2 regions of the Pseudomonas sp. MRSN 12121 genome follow, and region 1 is predicted to be linked to the other one. Evidence: riboswitches for the same ligand, from Rfam matches in the RefSeq annotation. Region 1 holds a riboswitch; the other holds the start of a gene.
What was found. Region 1 has a riboswitch for cobalamin ahead of TO66_RS19265 (CbtB-domain containing protein). Riboswitches for the same ligand answer to the same signal wherever they lie in the genome.
Positions count from the first base shown of each region.

Region 2: linked by a shared signal. The riboswitch ahead of cobO (cob(I)yrinic acid a,c-diamide adenosyltransferase) and the one ahead of TO66_RS19265 (CbtB-domain containing protein) in region 1 are both predicted to bind cobalamin.

Region 1 is NZ_CP010892.1:4,255,802-4,259,653, forward strand. It holds gene cobW (cobalamin biosynthesis protein CobW) at 1-790, opposite strand, end outside; cobalamin riboswitch at 885-1,082, opposite strand; cobalamin riboswitch at 1,177-1,399, shown strand; gene TO66_RS19265 (CbtB-domain containing protein) at 1,496-1,684, shown strand; gene TO66_RS19270 (CbtA family protein) at 1,696-2,394, shown strand; gene TO66_RS19275 (cobalamin biosynthesis protein) at 2,391-2,804, shown strand; gene cobM (precorrin-4 C(11)-methyltransferase) at 2,886-3,632, shown strand; gene nfuA (Fe-S biogenesis protein NfuA) at 3,775-3,852, opposite strand, start outside.
Region 2 is NZ_CP010892.1:5,126,707-5,130,558, forward strand. It holds gene TO66_RS23170 (cobyrinate a,c-diamide synthase) at 1-1,032, opposite strand, end outside; gene cobO (cob(I)yrinic acid a,c-diamide adenosyltransferase) at 1,029-1,640, opposite strand; cobalamin riboswitch at 1,720-1,955, opposite strand; gene TO66_RS23180 (hypothetical protein) at 2,126-2,707, shown strand; gene TO66_RS23185 (sorbosone dehydrogenase family protein) at 2,780-3,852, shown strand, end outside.

The sequences.
Region 1 (3,852 bases):
AGTCGAAGGCGTCGTGATCATGATCATCGTGGTCGTCGCCGTCATGGTGATGGTCATGGTGGCTGTGACGGCCGTCGATGTGCTCTTCCGAACCGTTGCCCAGACCCAGCAGCACGTCCAGCGGCAGGCGGCCGCTGCTGGCCTCGATGACTTTCACTGCCGGCGGCAGCTCCTCGGCCACTTCCAGGCGCACCTTGGCCAGGTCGGCCGGGCTGATCAGGTCGGCCTTGTTGAGAATTACCAGGTCGGCACTGGACAGTTGGTCGGCGAACAATTCGTGCAGCGGCGACTCATGGTCCAGGTTCGGATCGAGCTTGCGCTGGGCGTCGACCTGGTCCGGGAAGGCGGCAAACGTGCCGGCGGCCACGGCCGGGCTGTCGACCACGGTGATCACCGCGTCGACGGTGCAGGCGCTGCGGATTTCCGGCCACTGGAAAGCCTGGACCAGGGGTTTGGGCAGGGCCAGGCCGGAGGTTTCGATGAGGATATGGTCGAGGTCGCCACGACGCGCCACCAACTCGCGCATCACCGGGAAGAACTCCTCCTGCACGGTGCAGCACAGGCAGCCGTTGGCCAGCTCGAAGACCCGGCCGAGCGCTTCTTCCTCGGTGCAGCCGATGGAGCACTGTTTGAGGATCTCGCCATCGATGCCCAGCTCGCCGAACTCGTTGACGATCACCGCGATGCGCCGGCCCTGGGCGTTATCCAGCATGTGCCGCAGCAAGGTGGTCTTACCCGAGCCGAGAAAGCCGGTGACGATGGTGACGGGAAGTTTGGCCAGTGTTTTCATCGGATGCCCTTTGGCAAGGTGGCGGGCATACGGGACGAGACCGCGCAGGCAGGTGCACGGAAGAGTTCGCCACCGGATCACCCCGCCCGGTTGTAGTGAGAATCGGGTCCGAGGCAGGTCTCCTGGCTGACGGCGCGCCGGTCGTTCGACTGGCGAACGATGCGCCTTCCCGCCGCCTGGCAGTGGCCTTGCATCGTTCATCACCGTTTACAGTTGCGGGGGCAGCCGCGGCTTACCGCGTTCCCGTCTTAGCTTCGGCAGACGCCGAAGAACCTCGAAAGCGCAAGGCTACGCAGAGCTTGCAGGCCGGTCAATGTCCATGCCGCGCCGGGACCTGCGAAAACGAGAACCCTTGCCAATTGACGCCCCTCCCTCGCCCATGCTCTCCTACACGCCTTGTTACGGGTGCCCTTCACAGGGTGAAACGGGAAACCGGTGCGTCACAGGCCCAAGGCCTTGATCAGTCCGGTGCTGCCCCCGCAACGGTAAGCGAGCGAAGAATCAGATCCACTGTGCCAGCAGTCCGGCATGGGAAGGCGATTCTTGCAGGCCAGGCGCCAGCCCCGCCCCTCGCGAGCCCGGAGACCGGCCCGCCATACAGTCATGACAACCCGCGGTGGGCGGGCGCTGTTGATTCCCCGCGGGCCTGTCTCGCGGGGTTTTGCTGCGCTCGATCCAACCGCTGACACCCCAGAGGGAAGCGCCATGTCGAGCATCAGCAGCACCAGCCACTCCGCCAGCACCACGACCACCCTGAGCCAACGCCTGATCGCCGCCATCGGTGCCTCGGTCCTGGGCGCGTGCCTTGTGTATTTCGCCGGTTTCTCGCACATCGAAGCGGTGCACAACGCCGCCCACGATACCCGCCACAGCGCCGCCTTCCCTTGCCACTGAGGCCTGTCGAGATGATCAAGCGTATCGCGCACACCGCGGGTTTCGCCGGCTTGCTGGCCGCCCTGCTGCTGACCCTGCTGCAGAGCTTCTGGGTCGCCCCGCTGATCCTCCAGGCGGAAACCTACGAGAAGGCCCCCGCCGTCGAAACGCATGAACATGCCGCCGGCACCGCCGCCCATAGCCACGACGCCGAAGCCTGGGAGCCGGAAGACGGCTGGCAGCGCGTGCTGTCCACCACCGGCGGCAACCTGGTGGTCGCCGTGGGCTTCGCCCTGATGCTGGCCGGCCTCTACACCCTGCGCGCACCTAATCGCACGTCCCAGGGCCTGCTCTGGGGCCTGGCCGGTTATGCGACCTTCTGCCTGGCACCGACTCTAGGCCTGCCGCCCGAGCTGCCCGGCACCGCCGCCGCAGACCTGACGCAACGGCAGATCTGGTGGGTCGGCACCGCCGCCTCCACCGCCGTCGGTATCGCCCTGATCGTGTTCGCCGGCCACTGGCTGCTGAAGGTGCTGGGCGTGGCCATTCTCGCCGTGCCGCACCTGATCGGCGCGCCGCAGCCGGAAGTGCATTCGATGCTCGCTCCGGAGGCCCTGGAAGCGCAGTTCAAGATCGCCTCGCAGCTGACCAACGCCGCGTTCTGGATGGCCCTGGGCCTGATCAGCGCCTGGCTGTTCCGCCGCAAGGGCGACGATCGGTACAGCGCATGACCGACGCCGGCACCATGCCGACCCTGGTGGTCGGCCTGGGCTGCCAGCGGGGCTGCCCGGTGGAAATCTTGCGCGCCCTGCTCGACCGGACTTTGAGCACCCACCGGTTCGAGCGCGCTCAGATCAGGGCGCTGGCCAGCATCGACCTGAAACGCGAGGAACCCGCCCTGCTGGCCCTGGCCGCCGAACTGGAGGTGCCCCTGGGCTGTTTCAGCAGCCAGCAGCTGGCGCCTTATGCCCCGCAGCTCAGTCATCGTTCAACGCTTGCCTATGAGCACACGGGGTGCTATGGGGTCGCCGAAAGCGCGGCCCTGGCCCTGGCCGAACACCTGGCCCGGCGCCCGCCGAAACTGCTGGTGCCGCGGCAAAAATGCCCCCAGGCGACCCTCGCCTTGGCCTGCGCCGGGTAAATCTTCGATAATCCCCGCCGCTGATCATGAGCAATCTTCATCTGTGAGGTTGCATCGCCCCTTTTTTCCCAGGAGAACGCCATGACCGTCTTTTTTATCGGCGCAGGTCCCGGCGACCCGGAACTGATCACCGTCAAGGGCCAGCGGCTGATCCGCAGTTGCCCGGTCATCCTCTATGCCGGCTCCCTGGTGCCCGAAGCCGTGCTGCAGGGGCATCGCGCCGAATTAGTGGTCAACAGCGCCGAATTGCACCTGGAGCAGATTGTCGAGCTGATCGCACAGGCCCATGCCAAGGGCCAGGACGTGGCCCGGGTACACTCCGGCGACCCGAGCCTGTATGGCGCCATCGGCGAGCAGATCCGCCATCTGCGCGAGTTGGGCATTCCCTTCGAGATCGTCCCCGGCGTAACCGCCACCGCGGCCTGCGCGGCCTTGCTCGGCGCCGAGCTGACGTTGCCGGACGTGGCCCAGAGCGTGATTCTCACCCGCTACGCCGACAAGACGTCGATGCCCGCCGGTGAAGAATTCGCCAGCCTGGCCGCTCATGGCACCACCATGGCCATCCACCTGGGGGTCAACCATCTGCCGAAGATAGTCGCCGACCTGCTGCCCCACTACGGCGCCGACTGCCCGATCGCCGTGGTGCATCGGGCGACCTGGCCGGACCAGGACTGGGTGCTGGGCACCCTGGCGGACATTGCCGACAAGGTGGCGGCCAAGGGCTTTCGCCGCACCGCGCTGATCCTGGTGGGCCGGGTGCTGGCCACGGACAGCTTCAGTGAGTCGTCGTTGTATCGCGCAGGGCATGCGCATTTGTATCGCCCTTGAAGAGCATCGCGGGCAAGTCGGATCGCCGCCCGCTCGCTCCTACAGTAGGAGCGAGGCTTGCCCGCGATAAAGGCACCACAGACTTTCAGGCATAAAAAACGGCGCTCACGGGGCGCCGTTTTTTCTGTTCGCAGCGAACGCCTTAGTAGTAGGCGTTTTCTTTCTGCGTGTGGTCGGTGACGTCACGCACACCCTTGAGCTCGGGAATGCGCTCGAGCAG
Region 2 (3,852 bases), 870 kb from region 1:
GCCCAGCAGCACGGCGCGTTCGCCCTCGACGTCGGTCAGCGAATCCAGCAGGTACAACATGCCGCCGCACTCGGCGAGCAAGGGCTTGCCCGCGGCATGGTGCGCGCGGATCGCGCTGAGCATCGAGCCATTCGCCGCCAACGCCCGGTGATGCAGTTCCGGGTAACCGCCCGGCAGGTACAGGCTGTCCGCCTCGGGCAGCATGGCGTCATGGAGCGGCGAGAAAAAACGCAACTCGGCGCCCATCGCGCGCAACAGATCGAGGCTCGCACCATAGGTAAAGGCAAAGGCTTCGTCGCGGGCCACGGCAATGCGCACGCCGGCCAGCAATGGCTCGACGACAGGCACCGGCGGTGCGGCGAACTCGACGGCCGGCGGCAGGGCCACCTGGCAACTGTCGGCCAGGGCCGCGGCGGCCGCGTCGAGGCGCAGGTCCAGGTCGTTGAGTTCACTGGCCTGCACCAACCCCAGGTGACGACTGGGCAGTTCGATCCCGGTTTCCCGCGACAAGGCGCCGTACCAGCGCAGGCCTTCGGTCAGGCTACCTTCGAGCAACTGCGCATGACGCAGCGTGCCGACCCGGTTGGCCAGCACGCCGGCGAACGGCAGGTCCGGCTGATAACGCGCCAGCCCCAGCGCCAGGGCACCGAAGGTCTGGGCCATCGCCGTGCCGTCGATCACCGCCAGCACCGGCACCCCGAAATGCCGCGCCAGGTCGGCGCTGGACGGCGTACCGTCGAACAGCCCCATCACGCCTTCGATCAGGATCAGGTCCGCCTCGCCCGCGGCTTCCCACAGCAGGCGCCGGCTCTCCTGCTCGCCGACCATCCACATGTCCAGCTGGTACACCGGGGCGCCGCTGGCGCGCTCGAGGATCATCGGGTCGAGAAAGTCCGGTCCGCACTTGAAGACCCGCACCTTGCGCCCCTGGTTGCGATGCAGGCGGGCGAGCGCGGCGGTCACGGTGGTCTTGCCCTGGCCGGAAGCCGGCGCGGCAATCAGTACCGCGGGGCAATGACGGGCATCCCTCACAGTTCGACGCCCTTCTGAGCCTTGATCCCGGCCTGGAAGGCGTGCTTGACCATGCCCATCTCGGTGACGGTGTCGGCCAGTTCGATCATCTGCGGCTGGGCGCCGCGACCAGTCACCACCACATGCTGCATGGGCGGGCGGGCCTGAAGATCGCCGAGCACCTGGTCCAGGTCGAGATAACCGTGCTTGAGGGCAATGTTCAGCTCATCGAGCACCACCAGGCCGATTCCCGGGTCACGCAGCAGCTCCCGGGAAACCGCCCAGGCCGCTTCGGCCGCGGCGATGTCGCGCTGGCGGTCCTGGGTTTCCCAGGTGAAGCCTTCGCCCATCACATGGAAACGCACCTGCTCCGGGAAACGCCGGAAAAACAGCTCCTCGCCCGTGCTGTTGCGGCCCTTGATGAACTGCACCACGCCACATTGCATACCGTGGCCCATGGCCCGCGCGAGCATGCCGAAGGCCGAGCTGCTCTTGCCCTTGCCGTTGCCGGTCAGCACCAGCAACAGCCCGCACTCGTTCGGCGAATTGGCGATGCGTTCGTCGATCACGGCTTTTTTGCGTTGCATGCGCGCCAGATGGCGTTCGTCACGATCGGGGGACTCAGTCATGGGGCAGCTCTCCGTTGGGGCTGGATAACGGGGGGCAGGCATAGGAATAGACGGCGCAAGCCTGGCATCGCCCACCGTGATGCCGTTGGATGGATCAGGCCGGTCTCCGGGCTTGTGAGTGGCGTGGATGCCCAACTGCGCGCCTTCCCATGTCGACCATCGACACAGTGGCATCGAGCGCAGTCTTGACTCATTTACCGTTGCGGGGGCAGCGCCGGAATCGTCATGTGCGCCTATCGGCACGGGGACTCACCGGCTTCCCTGTTTCACTCTGTCGACCCACGGCCACAGAGCACCTGAAACAAGTCGCGAAGGTTAGAGGGTTGGGGGTGGAGCGTCAATGAAAGCCAGGGCCTGGCGAATCGGCGAATGACTGCAGATGGCAAACGCGACGCGAATCTTGTGCCACACTCAAGGCAGTGATATCAAATAGCCATATTCGCTTCAAAAAACTCCAAAATCTCAACAATAATAGGAAAAGTCCGATGCAAGGCATGATCATCAGCAATCCGAAACTGGAATTCCTGCGCCCTGCCCTGGAACGCTGGTTCGATTGCATCGACCGCTACAACTCCGTACGTGGCGATAACGAAAGCCCGTACTGGTTCGACGAAAAAGCCAACCTGGGACTGCTCTCCTCCGCGGCCTGGATGGCGGAAATGGTCACGCTGGAACATACCCCGAGCAAAAAGCAGCTCGAAGAAGGCAACCGCAACGGGCGCACCGACCTCTACATCGCCACTCAGGAAGAGCGCGTCTATATCCAGGCCACCCAGCGCTGGCCCCGAGTCAACAGCCTGCACCTGACCCAACCGTTGCTGGATGCCGCCAGCGATGCGAAAAAAGCCAGCTACCCCAGCGACCTGAGGCTCGGCTGCCTGTTCGTCACGCCGCAGAAGACCCAGCACAGCGCCACCCCGGAAGAACTGCAGGACATGGTCGACGATCTGCAAAAGGAACACTGCTGCGCCGTGGCCTGGTACTTCCCCTACGCCTATCGCAAATTGCGCAACGACACCGGCAACTACCACCCGGGCATTGCCGTACTGTTCAAGGAAGCTCACTGACACGGTTGAACCATCACCGGCCTGTGCTTCTCTATGACTACACCGACATCGTGCATTCATAGGGAAGTCAGCATGTTCAAGTTACGCTACGCCATTCTCATCACCGCCGCCGCAGGCCTCGCCGCCTGCGGCGAAAGCTCCAGCCTCCAAGTCTCCGATGGCACCGGGCCCTCGCCGAAACTGCCCGAGCCGAACAAGACCCTGATCCCGACCGTGAACATCGCCCCGGCGATCGGCTGGCCGCAAGGCGCCAAGCCGGTGGCCGCCGCCGGCACCCAGGTGGCGGCCTTCGCCGAGGGCCTGGACCATCCGCGCTGGCTGTATGTGCTGCCCAACGGCGACGTGCTGGTCGCCGAGACCAACGCTCCGCCCAAGCCCGATGACAGCAAGGGCATCCGCGGCTGGGTGATGGGCAAGGTCATGGGCCGCGCCGGGGCCGGCGTACCCAGCCCGAACCGCATCACCCTGCTGCGCGACAAGGACCATGACGGCGTGGCGGAAACCCGCACGGTGTTCCTGGACAACCTCAACTCCCCATTCGGCATGGCGCTCGTGGGCAACGACCTGTACGTCGCCGACACCGATCGGCTGCTGCGCTTCCCTTATCAGGAGGGGGATACCCGGATCAGCGCCCAACCGACCAAAGTGGTGGACCTGCCCGGCGGCACGCTGAACCATCACTGGACCAAAAACGTGATTGCCAGCCAGGACGGCAGCAAGCTGTACGTCACCGTCGGCTCCAACAGCAACGTCGGCGAGAACGGGCTGGACCAGGAAGAAGGCCGCGCGGCGATCTGGGAAGTCGATCGGGCCACCGGCCAGCAGCGGATTTTCGCCTCCGGTCTGCGCAACCCCAACGGCATGGCCTGGGAACCGCAAAGCGGGCAGCTATGGACCGCAGTCAACGAGCGCGACGAAATCGGCAGCGACCTGGTGCCGGACTACATCACTTCGGTCAAGGACGGCGCCTTCTATGGCTGGCCCTTCAGCTATTACGGCCAGCATGTGGACGTGCGCGTCACACCGCAGAATCCGGAACTGGTGGCCAAGGCCATCGCCCCGGACTACGCCGTCGGTCCGCATACCGCGTCCCTGGGCCTGGCATTCGCCGAAGGCAGCAAGCTGCCGGCGCCTTTCACCCAGGG